4 regions of the Neorhizobium sp. T25_27 genome follow, and region 2 is predicted to be linked to each of the others. Evidence: predicted binding sites of a transcription regulator. Region 2 holds the regulator's gene; each other region holds the start of a gene.
What was found. The regulator HrcA, encoded in region 2, represses chaperone genes, less so after heat shock. The targets are predictions, from matches to a motif close to GTTAGCACTCNCNNNNNGNGAGTGCTAAC.
Positions count from the first base shown of each region.

Region 1 (4,051 bases), on a different contig from region 2:
AGCGTGCGCATCTGCTCGATGACGCCGGGAGCGGTGCGCGGCGAATTGGTGATCAGCACGACGGTGGCGCCGGCTTCGCGGGCCGCGGCGAGCGCCCGGCAGGAATGCTGGAAAGCCTCGACACCGTTGTGAACCACACCCCAGACGTCCGAAAGGACCACGTCGTAGTCGCCGATCACTTCGTTCAGATTGCCGATGCGCTTTGCCATGTAACCTTCCCATCTCGCAAGTCCCGGGTCACATGACAAACCCGGTTAAGGATTACAAGAGATATTCGGGAGAAAAGCCGCGACCGCATCGGCGATGTCAGCGGGGTAACTTCCCCCATTTCATCCCTAGCCCGCTACCGCCAACCGGACGGCAAGGCCCACGACCGCGCTGACGACCAGGACCGGCACCATGCCGATCTTCATGCGGAAGAGCAGGAAGGCCGATACCACGAAAAGCAGGAAGGCGAGCGGGTCGAGGGTCGTCCAGGCCGGCCAGAAAAGCCTCAAGCCGGCCGCGGGCCACAGGGAAATCTGCTCGACCTCGCGGAACAGGACGTGCAGGCCGAACCAGATGGCGAGGTTGAGGATGACGCCGACAACCGCGGCCGTGATTGCCGACAGCGCCGCCGAAAGGACCGGATTGCCGCGCAGCCGCTCGATATAGGGCGCGCCCGCGAAGATCCAGATGAAGCTCGGCACGAAGGTCGCCCAGGCGACCAGCAGCGCGCCGATCACGCCGCCGGCGACCGGTCCGAGACCGGCGGCTTCCCGGAAACCTACCAGGAAGCCGACGAAGGACAGCACCAGAACCAGCGGCCCTGGCGTCGTTTCGGCAAGCGCCAGCCCGTCCAGCATTTCGCCGGGTTTCAGCCAGCCATAATTGTCGACCGCCACCTGCGCCACATAGGCGAGCACCGCATAGGCACCGCCGAACGTCACCATCGCCATCTTGGAGAAGAAGGTGAACATGACGGCCAGGCCTTCCGGCGCCGAGAACATCCACAGCAGCAGAAGCGGAAGCTGCCAGACCGCGATCCAGAAAACCAGCGTGGCGATTGCCGTCAACGGCTTCGGCCGTTTCGGCAGGTCGATCACGTCGGAGCTTTTGGCTGTTCCACCGCCCCTGCGGGCGGCAAAGAAGCCGACTAACCCCGCCAGAAGCACCACGAGCGGAAACGGCAGGCCGAAGAAGAACAATGCCACGAAGGCGGCCGCCGCGATGCCGAACAGGAGGCGGTTCTTCAGCGTCTTGCGGCTGAGGCGGATCACCGCCTCGACAACGATCGCCAGCACCGCCGCCTTGAGGCCGAAAAACAGGCCGGTGAGCCAGCTCGTATCCTGATAGAGGGCGTAAGCCGTCGAAAGGGCGATGATGACGGCCAGCCCCGGAAGCACGAAAAGAAGGCCGGCGATCATGCCGCCGCGCACCCCGAACATCAGCCAGCCAATATAGGTGGCCAGCTGCTGGGCTTCCGGTCCCGGCAGCAGCATGCAGTAGTTCAAGGCATGCAGAAACCGCGCCTCGGAAAGCCAGCGCCTTTCGTCCACCAGGGTCCGGTGCATCAGACCGATCTGCCCAGCAGGCCCGCCGAAACTCAGGACCCCGATCCTGGCGAACACCGCCGTCAGCTCGCCGAGCGTCGGCTTCACCGCAATCTCGTCCTTCACCGCCTGATCCATCATTGCCTCATGCTTTTCCGCACCGGGTACCTGTCGTCCATGGCGTCATGTACCCACAGCGCGTGGAAACTCGCCGCCCCCTCTAGGAGCCATATGTGAAGACCGTATGAAGGAAGCGAACTTCGGCATGGCGCCACGTCGCGGCATTCGCTGGCCCCGCGCGGCTGTTAAATGCGCCGGCGCCTTTCTTCCACCAAAGTCCGGTGCAACATGCCGACCTGCCCGGAGAGGTAGCCGAAACCGACGACCCGATGTGGCCGGTTGCGGTCATCAGTCCGCCGAGCACAGGCGTTGCCCAGCATCCGTATCGTTAAGCGTATTTCCCATGAGTTCCGAGCCGTCCCGAAAATTTTACGGCCGTTCTTGACTCATCCGCCGGGCACCCTTATCTCGACGCGGCTGGCACTCTCCAAATGGGAGTGCTAACAGCACCGAGATACGGGTTTCCACCCGTCCATGTCATTTGATCGAGGGATTAGACAATGGCAAGCACCAATTTCCGCCCCCTTCACGACCGCGTCGTTGTTCGTCGCGTCGAATCCGAAGCCAAGACCAAGGGCGGCATCATCATTCCTGATACCGCCAAGGAAAAGCCGCAGGAAGGCGAAATCGTCGCCGTCGGCACCGGCACCCGCGACGACAAGGGCAACATCACCGCTCTCGACGTCAAGGCTGGCGACCGCGTCCTGTTCGGCAAGTGGTCCGGCACCGAAGTCAAGCTCGACGGCGAAGACCTTCTGATCATGAAGGAATCCGACATCATGGGCATCATCGGCTGATCTCAGTCGGTTGCTTTCACTGAAATATCGCTGACACCCCTTTTCAGGAGTTCCCAAAATGGCAGCTAAAGAAATCAAGTTCGGCCGCACCGCGCGCGAAAAGATGCTGCGCGGCGTCGACATTCTCGCCGACGCAGTCAAGGTAACGCTCGGCCCGAAGGGCCGTAACGTCATCATCGACAAGTCCTTCGGCGCACCGCGCATCACCAAGGACGGCGTATCGGTCGCCAAGGAAATCGAACTTGACGACAAGTTCGAGAACATGGGCGCCCAGATGGTCCGCGAAGTTGCTTCGAAGACCAACGACATCGCCGGCGACGGCACCACGACGGCTACCGTTCTTGCCCAGGCGATCGTTCGCGAAGGCAACAAGGCCGTTGCAGCCGGCATGAACCCGATGGACCTGAAGCGCGGCATCGACCTCGCTGTTGCAGACGTCGTCAAGGATCTCCAGGCCAAGGCCAAGAAGATTTCGACCTCGGAAGAAGTCGCACAGGTCGGCACGATCTCCGCAAACGGCGACAAGCAGGTCGGTCTCGACATTGCTGAAGCCATGCAGAAGGTCGGCAACGAAGGCGTCATCACGGTTGAAGAAGCCAAGACCGCCGAAACCGAACTCGAAGTCGTCGAAGGCATGCAGTTCGACCGCGGCTACCTGTCGCCCTACTTCGTCACCAACCCGGAAAAGATGGTTGCCGATCTCGACGACGCTTTCATTCTCCTCCACGAGAAGAAGCTCTCGAACCTGCAGGCAATGCTCCCGGTTCTCGAAGCCGTCGTCCAGACCGGCAAGCCGCTCCTGATCATCGCTGAAGACGTCGAAGGCGAAGCTCTTGCGACGCTCGTCGTCAACAAGCTGCGTGGCGGCCTCAAGATCGCTGCCGTCAAGGCCCCGGGCTTCGGCGACCGCCGCAAGGCCATGCTCGAAGACATCGCCATCCTGACGGGCGGCACTGTCATCTCCGAAGACCTCGGCATCAAGCTCGAAAATGTCACGCTCGACATGCTCGGCCGCACCAAGAAGGTCTCGATCTCCAAGGAAAACACCACGATCGTCGACGGCGCCGGCTCCAAGGCCGACATCGAAGGCCGCGTTGGTCAGATCAAGGCTCAGATCGAGGAAACCACTTCCGACTACGACCGCGAAAAGCTGCAGGAACGTCTGGCCAAGCTGGCCGGCGGCGTTGCCGTGATCCGCGTCGGCGGCTCGACGGAAGTCGAAGTCAAGGAAAAGAAGGACCGCATCGACGACGCCCTCAACGCGACGCGCGCTGCCGTTCAGGAAGGCATCGTACCGGGCGGCGGCGTTGCCCTGCTGCGTTCCTCCGTCAAGATCACCGCAAAGGGTGCAAACGACGATCAGGAAGCCGGCATCAACATCGTTCGCCGCGCTCTGCAGTCGCTGGTTCGCCAGATCGCTGAAAACGCTGGTGACGAAGCTTCCATCGTGGTCGGCAAGATCCTCGAAAAGAACGAAGACAACTACGGCTACAACGCCCAGACGTCTGAATATGGCGACATGATCACCATGGGCATCGTCGACCCGCTCAAGGTCGTTCGCACGGCTCTGCAGAACGCAGCTTCGGTTGCTTCGCTGCTGAT
Region 1 is NZ_PVBJ01000004.1:116,976-121,026, reverse strand. Features, by position in the region: gene C5J24_RS13875 (TIGR01459 family HAD-type hydrolase) at 1-209, opposite strand, end outside; gene chrA (chromate efflux transporter) at 336-1,670, opposite strand; gene groES (co-chaperone GroES) at 2,153-2,449, shown strand; gene groL (chaperonin GroEL) at 2,508-4,051, shown strand, end outside.
Region 1: the regulator HrcA is predicted to act here: its motif matches at 2,069-2,097, upstream of groES (co-chaperone GroES).

Region 2 (4,051 bases):
TTCCGGCTCGCCGGGTTTCCAGCCATGTTTCTGATCACTGCTCATTTCACCGAAGGTAATATCATAGCCCTGCGGTTGGAAGACCGGGTCATAACCAAAACCCTGGGTGCCGCGCGGCGGCCACGCCACGGTGCCTTCCACCTCGCCACGGAACATTTCCGTGTGTCCATCCGGCCAGGCGAGACAAAGCACGCTTACAAAGCGGCAACCACGCTGCTCCGGCTTGGTCGCACCGCGCTCCTCCAGCGCCTTCTCGACCTTTTCCATCGCCATCTGAAAGTCGCGGCTGCCATCCTCACGCTCCGCCCAGTTGGCGGTATAGACGCCTGGTGCGCCGTCGAGCGCGTCGATGACGATGCCGGAATCATCCGACAACGCCGGCAGTCCGGAGGCTTTGGCCGAGGCGAGCGCCTTGATCGCGGCATTTTCCTCGAATGTCGTGCCCGTTTCGTCGGGCTCTTCGAATTTCAGCTCGGCGGCGGATTTCGCGGAAAAGCCGAAGGGACCGATCAGCTCTGCAATCTCGCGGATTTTTCCGGCATTGTGGCTGGCGACGACGATCGTTTTCGTATCGAGCTTGCGCATTACAATTCCTATTCGATATTCCAGAGCCTCGGCTCTGCGCATTCCAGGCTGTTGCCGGCCGGATCGCGGAAATAGATTGAGCGGGCACCGTTCGGCCAGCGGAAATCGCTTTCGATGGCAATGCCTGCCTTGTTGAGCTTTTCCTTGAGCAAGTCAATCGCTTCGCTCGTCATGCGAAAGCAGATATGCCCGGGTCCCGCCGCACCGTGGGGCGGAACCGGCAACGCACCGGCCGGTGGTGGCTTGATCGTCTCAGCCGGATTGAAGATCAGCAGGATGCCCGGCCCGCAACGGAAGAACACATGCCTGTTGCCGGCACGCAGAACCTTTTCAAGCCCGAGAATGCCGCCGTAGAAGGTCTCGGCGGCATCGAGATCGTCAGCATAAAGTGCAGTTTCGAGAATGCCTTCGATCAAACAGCACCTCTTTCAGCGAATGTCAGGCAATCGCCTGCTTCTGCATCGCCACCAGTTCCTGCGTGCCGTCCTGGGCCAGTGCCAAGAGCTTCAGGAATTCCTCCTGGCTGAAAGGCTTGCCTTCGGCCGTGCCCTGCACCTCGACAATGCCGCCGGTGCCGGTCATCACGAAATTGGCGTCCGTTTCGGCAGCCGAATCCTCGATATAGTCGAGGTCGATAACCGGCTGGCCGGCAAAGATGCCGCAGGAGATCGCCGCGACGTGATCCTTCAAGACCTTGTCGACCTTGGTCATCGAGCGGGCTTCCATCCACTTCAGGCAGTCGTAGAGCGCAATCCAGCCACCGGTGATCGAAGCCGTGCGCGTGCCGCCATCGGCCTGGATGACGTCGCAGTCGATGGTGATCTGCTTTTCGCCGAGTGCTTCGAGATCTATGACGGCGCGTAAGGACCGGCCGATCAGGCGCTGGATTTCCTGGGTGCGGCCGCCCTGCTTTCCGGCAGCGGCTTCGCGCTTCATGCGGTCGCCTGTGGCGCGCGGCAGCATGCCGTATTCGGCGGTGACCCAGCCCTTGCCGCTGTTGCGCAGCCACGGCGGCGTCTTTTCTTCGAGACTCGCGGTGCACAGCACATGCGTGTCGCCGAACTTGACGAGGCAGGAACCTTCGGCATGTTTGGAGAAATTGCGCTCGAACGAGACCTTGCGCATCTGGTTCAACTGTCTGCCTGAAGGCCGCATGCTTCACTCCCTGGATTTCTGTTTCCGCCTTCTACGGCCCCGGCCAGGCTTTTGCAAAGAAAAAGGCCTAAGACGCTCTGCGGGCGATTGATTATGCCCGTGGCGATTTTCCCTTTGGAGAAGGCGCGGCGAATGACTATATTTTGTCGAAAGAACAACGGAACGGTGAAGTTTTAGATGGGATTTTCGGCATCGACGGGTAGGGACAGCGGCTCTGTGCTCGATGACCGTTCGCGCGAAATTTTCCGCCGCATCGTGGAAAGCTATCTGGAGACCGGCGAACCGCTCGGCTCCCGGAATCTTTCCCGCCTGCTGCCCATATCGCTGTCGCCCGCGTCGGTGCGCAATGTGATGAGCGATCTCGAGGAACTCGGGCTCATCTACTCCCCGCATATCAGTGCCGGCCGCCTGCCGACCCAGTCCGGGCTTCGCTTTTTCGTCGATGCTTTCATGCAGGTCGGAGACCTCTCCGCCGAGGAGCGCGCCAATATCGACCGGCAGATCCGGCCTGCGGATCGCGATCAGCCGATGGAAAGCCTGATGGCGGAGGCGAGCCGCATGTTGTCAGGCGTCTCGCGCGGCGCCGGGATCGTCATTACCACCAAGAGCGACCCGGTCCTGAAGCACGTCGAGTTCATCCGCCTTGAGCCGACCAAGGCGCTCGCGGTGCTCGTCGGCGATCATAACCAGGTGGAAAACCGTGTCATCGAACTTCCGGTCGGCGTGACGTCGTCGCAGCTCACCGAGGCGGCCAATTTCCTCAACGCCCACCTCAGCGGCCAGACACTGCCGGAACTGCGCGGCCAGCTGAAGACACTCAAGGATCAGGTGCAGGGCGAGCTCCATGCGCTGTCGCAGGAACTGGTCGAGCGCGGTCTTGCGGTCTGGTCCGGCGACAGCGAGGAAGGCAAGCCGACCCAGCTCATCGTCCGCGGTCGGGCCAATCTGCTCGAAGGCCTAGCGGATGTGGCCGACCTCGATCGCCTGCGGTTGCTTTTCGACGATCTCGAAAAGAAGGACAGCCTGATCGAGATCCTCGATCTCGCCGAGAAGGGACCGGGCGTGCGAATCTTCATCGGCTCGGAAAACAAATTGTTCTCCCTGTCGGGCTCCTCGCTCATCGTGGCGCCCTATCGTGACGGCGAAGACCGGATCGTCGGTGCCGTCGGGGTCATCGGGCCGACGCGGCTCAACTATTCGCGCATCGTGCCGATGGTGGATTACACCGCACAGCTGCTTGCCAGGCTGTCGCGCTGAATTCGCGACCGAGCCGCCCCAACTTTCCCACCAAGCCTTGATTTTTTCACTTTAAACCTCGATATCGGGCACAAATCCAAGCCCGTAAATCCAAGCCAAGAATAACCGGAGACCGTCATGACCGACGAAACCAACAAGAACGGACCTGACGCAACTGCCGCGGAGAACACGGTTGAAGCTGTTGCATCTGCTCTTGAGGACGCGGCCAACCAGAAGAATGCCGAGGCGCCTGCCGCCGAACCGGATCCGCTGGAATTGCTGAAAGCCGAAAATAACGAGCTGCGCGACCGCTTTCTGCGGCTGGCGGCCGAAATGGACAACCTGCGCCGCCGCACCGAACGCGAAATCAAGGACGCTAAGTCCTATGCGGCGGCCGGTTTTGCCCGCGACATGCTCGCCGTTTCGGACAACCTGCGCCGGGCGCTGGATGCCGTGCCGACCGAAATGCGCGCCACGGCAGATGCCTCGCTGACCACGCTCCTGGAGGGCGTCGAGATGACCGAGCGCTCCATGCTATCGGCGCTGGAACGCCACGGCGTGAAGAAGATCGATGCGGAAGGCCAGAAGTTCGATCCGAACTTCCACCAGGCCATGTTCGAGATCCCGAACCCCGCCGTCCCGAACAATACCGTCGTTCAGGTCGTCCAGGCCGGCTTCACGATCGGCGAACGCGTGCTGCGGCCTGCCATGGTCGGTGTTGCAAAGGGCGGCCCGAAGGCGGAAGTCTCCGCGGAAGCCGCCGGCGAAAAGAACGCCTGACCTCTACGATTTGCCAGGCGGCCTCGCGCCGCCCGGCCTGTTTTGTCCGAGCGCCTACCAGGCCTCCGGTTCCCGCACCATGTGAATGATATTGGCGGGGCTGGTGATCCAGCCGCCTTTGAAGCCTTCCGGCAGCGGCTCGATCGCGTCGCAGCGCACGACGCCCGATTTTTCAAGATGCGCTGCCGCATCGTCGAAATCACCCGTAAACAATTCCAGCCATATCTCGGCCTGGCTCATCATCGGCGCCTCGTCGATCCAGAGCTTGTTCGGCCCGAGTTCGAAACCGATGGCG
Region 2 is NZ_PVBJ01000002.1:444,472-448,522, forward strand. Features, by position in the region: gene rdgB (RdgB/HAM1 family non-canonical purine NTP pyrophosphatase) at 1-585, opposite strand, end outside; gene C5J24_RS09010 (VOC family protein) at 594-1,001, opposite strand; gene rph (ribonuclease PH) at 1,024-1,740, opposite strand; gene hrcA (heat-inducible transcriptional repressor HrcA) at 1,918-2,997, shown strand; gene grpE (nucleotide exchange factor GrpE) at 3,115-3,756, shown strand; gene C5J24_RS09030 (VOC family protein) at 3,811-4,051, opposite strand, start outside.

Region 3 (4,051 bases), on a different contig from region 2:
TCCCTGCCGATGTGTTCGGCCGCCAGCACGTCCCGCGGGTGGTCGAAATGCGACGCCGGGTGCAGCAGATGGGCGGCGCTGATTGCCGCTGCGGCCTGCTCTGGTGCGGTATTCTCGGTAGTTTCCTTTCTCATCGTGTAACCCCATTGCTGGAGATGGCGATTTCGCCCGGTGGTCGATTGTTCGTTGAGCGGGTTGACCCGCCCTGGGACAGGGCGGGCCGGATCATCACTCAGAAGTCCATGCCGGCCCCTGCGGGCATGGCAGGAGCAGCTTCCTTTTTCGGCTTTTCGGCAATCATGGCTTCCGTGGTCACGAGCAGGCCAGCCACGGAGGCGGCGTCCTGGAGCGCTGCACGGACGACCTTGGCCGGATCGATGACGCCCTGGGCGTAAAGGTCGCCATACTCGCCGGTCTGGGCGTTCCAGCCGTAGGAGAACTCGCTCTTCTCGCGCAGCTTGCCGACGATCACGGAACCTTCGGCGCCGGCATTCTGGGCGATCTGGCGAACGGGAGCCTCGATCGCGCGGCGGACGATCTCGACGCCGACCCGCTGGTCCTGGTTGGCGGTGCCAAGGTTGTCGAGTGCCTTGACGGCGCGCAGCAGCGCAACACCGCCGCCAGGCAGGATGCCCTCTTCGACAGCGGCCCGCGTCGCATGCAACGCATCGTCGACGCGGTCCTTCTTTTCCTTCACCTCCACTTCCGTCGAGCCGCCGACGCGGATCACGGCAACGCCGCCGGCCAGCTTGGCCAGACGTTCCTGCAGCTTCTCGCGGTCGTAGTCGGAAGTGGTTTCTTCGATCTGGGCGCGGATCTGGGTGGTGCGACCGTCGATCTCTGCCCTGGAACCGGCGCCGTCGATGATGGTGGTATTCTCCTTCTCGATCGCCACCTTCTTGGCCCGTCCCAGCATGTTCAGGGTGACGTTTTCGAGCTTGATGCCGAGGTCTTCGGAGATGACGGTGCCGCCCGTCAGGATGGCGATGTCTTCGAGCATGGCCTTGCGGCGATCGCCGAAGCCCGGAGCCTTGACGGCAGCGATCTTGAGGCCGCCACGCAGCTTGTTGACGACGAGGGTGGCAAGCGCTTCGCCTTCGACGTCTTCCGCGATGATCAGCAGCGGCTTGCCGGACTGAACCACGGCTTCGAGCACCGGCAGCATGGATTGCAGGTTGGAGAGCTTCTTTTCGTGGATCAGGATATAGGGATCCTCGAGTTCCACCCGCATCTTGTCCTGGTTGGTGACGAAGTAGGGGCTGAGATAACCGCGATCGAACTGCATGCCTTCGACGACTTCGAGTTCGGTTTCGGCGGTCTTGGCTTCTTCAACCGTGATCACGCCCTCGTTGCCGACCTTTTCCATGGCTTCGGCGAGATACCGGCCGATTTCGGCATCGCCATTGGCCGAGATGGTACCCACCTGGGCGATTTCAGAATTGTTCGAGATCTTGCGGGCGTTGGCCTTCAGTTCCTTGACGACCGCATCGACGGCAAGGTCGATGCCGCGCTTCAGGTCCATCGGGTTCATGCCGGAAGCGACGGCCTTTGCGCCCTCCCTGACGATCGCCTGGGCCAGCACGGTCGCAGTCGTCGTGCCGTCACCAGCCAGGTCGTTGGTCTTCGATGCCACTTCCCGCAGCATCTGCGCACCCATGTTTTCGAACTTGTCGTCCAGTTCGATTTCCTTGGCGACCGATACGCCGTCCTTGGTGATGCGGGGTGCCCCGAAGGACTTGTCGATCACGACGTTGCGGCCCTTCGGACCGAGCGTCACCTTCACGGCATTGGCCAGGATGTCGACCCCACGCAACATGCGTTCACGGGCATCGGTGTTGAACTTGACTTCTTTCGCAGCCATTTTTCACTCCTCGATTAGGCAGCTTGCTTGACTGATGGATGGTATTCTCAGGCGGCTTTCTTCTGCTCGGCCCGGGCCTCGATGATGCCCATGACATCGCTTTCCTTCATGATCAGCAGGTCTTCGCCGTTGATCTTGATCTCGGTGCCGGACCACTTGCCGAACAGGATGCGGTCGCCAACCTTGACGTCGAGCGCCTGGACCTGACCGGCGTCGTTGCGGGCGCCAGGGCCGACGGCGATGACCTCGCCTTCCTGCGGCTTTTCCTTGGCTGTGTCGGGAATGATGATGCCACCCTTGGTCTTTTCTTCCGATTCGACCCGGCGGACGAGAATGCGATCATGAAGCGGTCGGAACGACATGTTTTCCTCCATGGACAAACAGTGATGACGTTGCTCCCCTGCCGGACCGGATGACCAGTCCGGGCGGGTGCAAAACCTCGCACGAGCATTTTGCGCGAAATGATCTGGTTTTCCGATTTTTCAATTTCAAGAGGGCGAAGATGAAAAATCAGCACTTCGTCGAAGCGGCTGCTAACATGCTGATAAGGAACAGAAATCAGAGTCGAGCGTTAGGAACCGGTTGATGGCCTGTAAAAAATCAGGCCAAGTTTCGAACTGTCATTGAACGGAGATGAAGCATGCAATTTTCATCGGATCTCGAGCGGCAGCTGAGCGGCTATGGTCTTACGACGGCGCACATTCTCTACCACATTCCAGATTTCGAATCCGTCCTGCAGACCTATGTCTGGCAGGATTACGATCTGGCCCCGGGGTTTCCCGAGATGCAGAAATTTCTGGATTTCTGGCAGGCCAATCTCGACGGACCGCTGCATTCCGTTCGTTATACCCACCAGCGCCTGATCGGGCCCAACGAGTGGCGTCGCGTCGAAGGCGAGTTCAAACTGCACTGAGACTTGACCTTTTCCCTTTTGCTTTAAGAGGCCTGGAAAAGCCCTGACATCAGCCGTCGGTAGTCCTCCTCGGGCGGACCGTAGGCGTCGTGTGCGAATTCCTCCATGGCAGGCCTGTCCCGGATGGTGATCATCCCTCGCTGCGAGCGGATGAACAAATTGCCCTCAAGGATGTGCAAGGAACTGGTCACGCTCGGGCGCCGCACGGCCAGCATCACCGAAATGAAATCGTGGGTAAGAGGGATTTCATTTCCCATCAAGCGGTCGTGGCACATCAGCAACCAGCGGGCCAACCGTTCATCCACACCATGCACGGCGTTGGATAATGCGGTATAGGCCACCTGAGCCGTGAACGCTTCGACGGCGCGCAACAGGAGCTTTGCAAAGTTTCTGTTTTCCTGTTGGAGGCTGACGAACTGTGGAAGCGTCATCCGGTAGGCCTCACCTGCCACCTGCATGTTGCAGTCGAAGAGATTGACGCTGCTTCCCATGGCTGCGGACGTCGGGAAGAATCCCTCGTTGCCGAATATGCCCGCTTCGGCCCTTTGTCCTTCCGGCGAAACGGCAACCATCGACGCGATGCCGTCCGTTGGAAAATAGACATGTTCAATCTGTTCATGGCGCATGCCCAATGGGGTGCGGCGCGGCAGATCGATATGCTCCAAATGACGTTCGACCTGCTCGAAGTCGGCGCTTGGCAGCGACGCAAGCAGCCTGTTGCGCATGGATAACTGGGAAATTGCCGTCATGGTTCTCTTGGCCGGTGTTGGGGCAAGAGTAGCCACTCTCAGCCGTCTGCGCCCTGAGAATTCAGCAGACGATATTGGCAGTATACAAGCTTCCAAATACCGCGGTGGTTTGGTGCGCCAGCGGACAATCCGTCGCGCTAAGTCCGCCAACTGGAGGTGTTTGTCCTGTGCGGAGGGTATTTAGTCCCGTAGACAATTCTAAAATACTAGATATATTCATATTCTTATAAAACGATGTGCTTTGGCGGGAGGAGCTAGTCGCGACCCTGGAGCATTCGAATGCCGAAATTCTTCCTTCACCTGAATTATTTGTCTGCGCTCGTGATCAATGATCCTGACGGCTCGGACCTTCCCGATCTTCAAGCTGCGACCACGGAGGCGACCCGAGGCATCCGCGATCTCGCCGCAGACTGCCTTCGCGGCGGTGGGCAGTTCGGTCTTCGCAGTATCCGTGTCTGCGACGCAGCGGGGGACCTTCTTTCGGAGGTCACGGTTCGTCAGGCGCTCGCCGGCATCATTCCTTCCGGT
Region 3 is NZ_PVBJ01000010.1:231,422-235,472, forward strand. Features, by position in the region: gene C5J24_RS24670 (hypothetical protein) at 1-134, opposite strand, end outside; gene groL (chaperonin GroEL) at 233-1,861, opposite strand; gene groES (co-chaperone GroES) at 1,909-2,223, opposite strand; gene C5J24_RS24685 (usg protein) at 2,502-2,774, shown strand; gene C5J24_RS24690 (Crp/Fnr family transcriptional regulator) at 2,798-3,523, opposite strand; gene C5J24_RS24695 (hypothetical protein) at 3,803-4,051, shown strand, end outside.
Region 3: the regulator HrcA is predicted to act here: its motif matches at 2,371-2,399, upstream of groES (co-chaperone GroES).

Region 4 (4,051 bases), on a different contig from region 2:
GGCCAGCCGGCGGCCTTTCCCGTTTCCGTAGAACACACGTGTGTCTCGGGATAAGCGCGGCTCTACTCTTCAGGCACGCCTTCGAGCAGACCGTCATACACCTCGATGAGTGCATTGGTGATGGCCTGCCCCAGCGCGTTGCCGGCGACGCGTAGCTCGTCCTCCGTGCCGCTCCGCGAAGCGTTGGCCAGGTCGAAACCCTGTTCGCTGACGATCTGCTTGGCCACTTCGATGGCCCAGAGCCCGAAGTCGCCGCGATTGTCTATCTTGATCGAGTCATCCATCGCGATCTGCCTGTTGCTGAACCTGGCTTCTATATCGCCTCGGCAATGATGGCCAGCATCTATCCGCATAGTATTCAAGCGGCCCGAAAGAAACGGCCCAAGGATTACCAGCTGGTTGGATATTCTGGACAGCCGGCCAAATCGCCGCGTTTCCGCAGCTCATCAATGAAAGGGTCAAATATGAGAAGGCACCGACGCTGCAGTGCAGGCGTGTCCGTTCATTGAAGGCTAGAGCGACAGTCGAACGCCATCGATGCGCAGGGTCACGAGCAACCCTTCCATAGACCATACGTGCTCGAGGGCGCCGCCAAGATGGCCAGCCAGCGTGCGGCGGAGAAGCTTACTCCCATATCCGCCAGGCCCCTCAGGCGCGCTGACTTCGGGCCCCCCTCTCTCCGTCCAGCGAATTTCGACGTTATCCCCAACCATCGTACCCGAGACATCGAGCGTGCCTTCCGACACCGATAGTGCGCCATACTTCAAGGCGTTGGTTGCCAGTTCGTGGACGACGAGCGCCAGACCCGTCGCAGCCGCCTGGCCGACGCCGAGACGCGGAACGGCTACTCTGATTCTTCCGGCAAAAGCTCCATCGTCGTCATAGGGAGCGAGCAAAACGGTAAAGATGTCCCCGAGAAGCGCGGCATCGCCCTGGCCGCTCGGTAACGGCCGAACAAGATCGTGCGCCCGGCCGAGTGCGGTCAGCCGGTTGGTCAGCTGCTTCGTCATGTCTTCGATGGATGCAGAGGATCGTGAGGTAATCAGAGTGAGGCCCGACGCGATGGCAAGCAGGTTCTTGACCCGGTGGCTCATTTCGCCCGCAAGGAGTTCATGGCTTTCTTCGGCCTGCTTGCGCCCCGTGACGTCCAGAAAAATACCCGTCATCGCCCGGTTCTTGATGCCCGCATCACTGCCCTGTCCCCGCGCCGATACCCATCGCACGTCCGATCCGACGAGGATGCGGAAGTCGATCTCGTAAGGGCCGATCACGGCGCGTGTCGCGACAAAGGCTGCCCTCACCCGGTCCCTGTCGGCCGGATGTATTTTCTCGGACAGGTGCTCGAAGGTCAGGGCAACATCGTGCGTGACGTTCCAGAGAGTAAAGCCGTGACCGTCCATAACGAAGCGGTCAGTATCCACGTTCCAGGACCATAGGGCCACGCCCGCCGCATGGATTGCGCTGCGCAATTGCTCCAATCCCCACTCGGGATGTTCGGCGGGGCGACTCTCGGTCACGGCGTTGCTCACACCTGTCTCTGTTTCGCGCGCTTCGCGAGCGCGATGGCGAGCGCTGCATTTCGATCGCGCTCCTCCCTGGCAAGGCGGGCTTCGCGAAGACGCAGGGTCTTCGCCTCCCGTACCTGCGCGACATAATCCAGCTCTTCGACCGCGTGGTCGCGCGCGAAGAACTGCGATTGAACCTGGTCAAAGGCCATTTCGGCCTTGCTGTGCGTCATGACGGCTCCTGTTTGCAAACTATGCATGATCGAAAACAAAAAGGCCGGACATGATGCCCGGCCCTTAAAAAATCAGCTTCCAGCGGTGCCAGTACATCCGTGGTCAAAGCGGAAGCCGCTTTTGGTTAGGCAGCCTGCAGGTTGCAAGCCGACATCTTACCGGACTTTGCGTCGCGTTCGAGTTCGTAGCCGATCTTCTGGCCCTCGACGATTTCCCGCATTCCGGCGCGCTCGACGGCAGAAATGTGTACGAACGCATCAGCGCCGCCGTTGTCAGGCTGAATGAAGCCGAAGCCCTTGGTGGAATTGAACCATTTAACTGTGCCTGTGGTCATGATGATGAACCCTTTCAAAGCAAGATTGAGTGACCCCAGAGCCAAAGCCCTGCGGATGGTGATAGCGATTGATTTTGAAAGGGAAGTTCGTCAGGCGCGCTGCCAATCGCGCGGAAACCAAAGTTCAGCAAGCAAAAGATCGATAAACCGTAAATAGAGGCTATCCGCCCGTGAGTCAACTTTTAGTTTGGACGTCTCGGTGAATTTGCGTCCCGGCACAGCAAAAGGGCTCTCACAGGTGGACCCTCAGCCCGCTCGGCTGGGCGCAGAACTGCCGCAGCAACGGACTGCTCTGTGGTTGGCCTGTCCATACTCCTTGCCTGCTGGCGCAGGACCGCCATATAAGGCGCGATGACGTCTGATTCAAAGATATTTGTCGGCCTACGGTCGATCCGCAAAAAACCGGCTCCGCACCACGAACCCAACCATCCGAAATGCCAGTGGGACGGATGCGAAAAGGGTGGCACTCATCGCGCTCCTGTCGGGCGGGATGCCGAAGGGCTTTATCTGCTGTTCTGTCCTGAGCATGTAAAGGAATATGGCAAAGGTTATAACTTTGCGCCAAACCTCTCCGACCCGTTGATCGCGCGCTATCAGAGGGAAGCGGCAAGCGGCAGCCGCCCGACCTGGGGCACCGGTATCAAAAAAGCCTCGGAGATGCCGCTCCCCTCCATGGCCCGCTCCGGTTCCGCAAAGGCGACGAACGCACGCAAAAGCGCTGCACAACGCCAGGCCGCAAACCTGGATCTTCAGCGACGCAAGCTCAAGGTACTGGAAGCCAAGGCTTTCGAGACGCTTGGCCTTTCACCGGATGCAACGCCGGAGGAGATCAGAAGCCGCTACAAGCAAAGGCTCAAGATGCATCATCCGGACGCGAACCATGGAGAGCGCAACTCGGAGGATCAGCTTCAGGCGTCGATCGACGCCCATAAGATCCTCAAGCTCAATGGCTTCTGCTAGACGTGCGGCAGTGATCCGCTGGCGGTTTCGATGTCGCCCGCCCGTCCCCTGGCGAAGAGAGACAGCGTCGCCGCCGATGCCGGATCACCACCAAGGCACGAATGGCGCTAGCACTCCTGGCATAAGAGTGCTAAGGATATCCGATCGGGAACCCGCCATTGGGCTGCGCTCTCGCTAAGGAACCCAAAATGAACAATACCAATTTTCGGCCGTTGCACGACCGTGTCGTCGTGCGCCGTATCGAGGCTGAAGCCAAGACCAAGGGCGGCATCATCATTCCCGACACCGCCAAGGAAAAACCGCAGGAAGGCGAGATCGTCGCCGTCGGCACCGGCACCCGCGACGAGAGCGGCAAGATCGTTCCCCTCGATGTCAAGGCAGGCGATCGCATCCTGTTCGGCAAGTGGTCCGGCACCGAGATCAAGTTCAATGGCGAAGACCTGTTGATCATGAAGGAAGCAGACGTCATGGGCGTCATCGCCTGATCTTCGGCCGCTTCCTTATTTCCTTTTGACGAAGACCATGGGGCCAACGGCCCGGGAGTTTTTCCATGTCTGCCAAACAGATCAAATTCGGCCGTGATGCACGCGAGAAGCTGCTGCGCGGCGTCGACATTCTCGCCGACGCAGTGAAGGTGACGCTCGGTCCGAAGGGCCGCAACGTCGTGATCGACAAATCCTACGGCGCACCGCGGATCACCAAGGACGGCGTTACCGTCGCCAAGGAGATCGAACTTGACGACAAGTTCGAGAACATGGGTGCCCAGATGGTCCGCGAAGTTGCTTCGAAGACCAACGACATCGCCGGCGACGGCACCACGACCGCGACCGTTCTTGCCCAGGCGATCGTTCGCGAAGGCGGCAAGGCCGTTGCAGCCGGCATGAACCCGATGGACCTGAAGCGCGGCATCGACCTCGCCGTTACCGCCGTCGTGAAGGACCTGCTTGCCAAGGCCAAGAAGATCAACACCTCGGAAGAGATTGCCCAGGTCGGCACCATCTCGGCCAATGGCGAGAAG
Region 4 is NZ_PVBJ01000003.1:59,985-64,035, forward strand. Features, by position in the region: gene C5J24_RS10470 (hypothetical protein) at 63-284, opposite strand; gene C5J24_RS10475 (sensor histidine kinase) at 513-1,529, opposite strand; gene C5J24_RS10480 (hypothetical protein) at 1,526-1,738, opposite strand; gene C5J24_RS10485 (cold-shock protein) at 1,864-2,073, opposite strand; gene C5J24_RS10490 (J domain-containing protein) at 2,425-3,033, shown strand; gene groES (co-chaperone GroES) at 3,222-3,518, shown strand; gene groL (chaperonin GroEL) at 3,584-4,051, shown strand, end outside.
Region 4: the regulator HrcA is predicted to act here: its motif matches at 3,140-3,168, upstream of groES (co-chaperone GroES).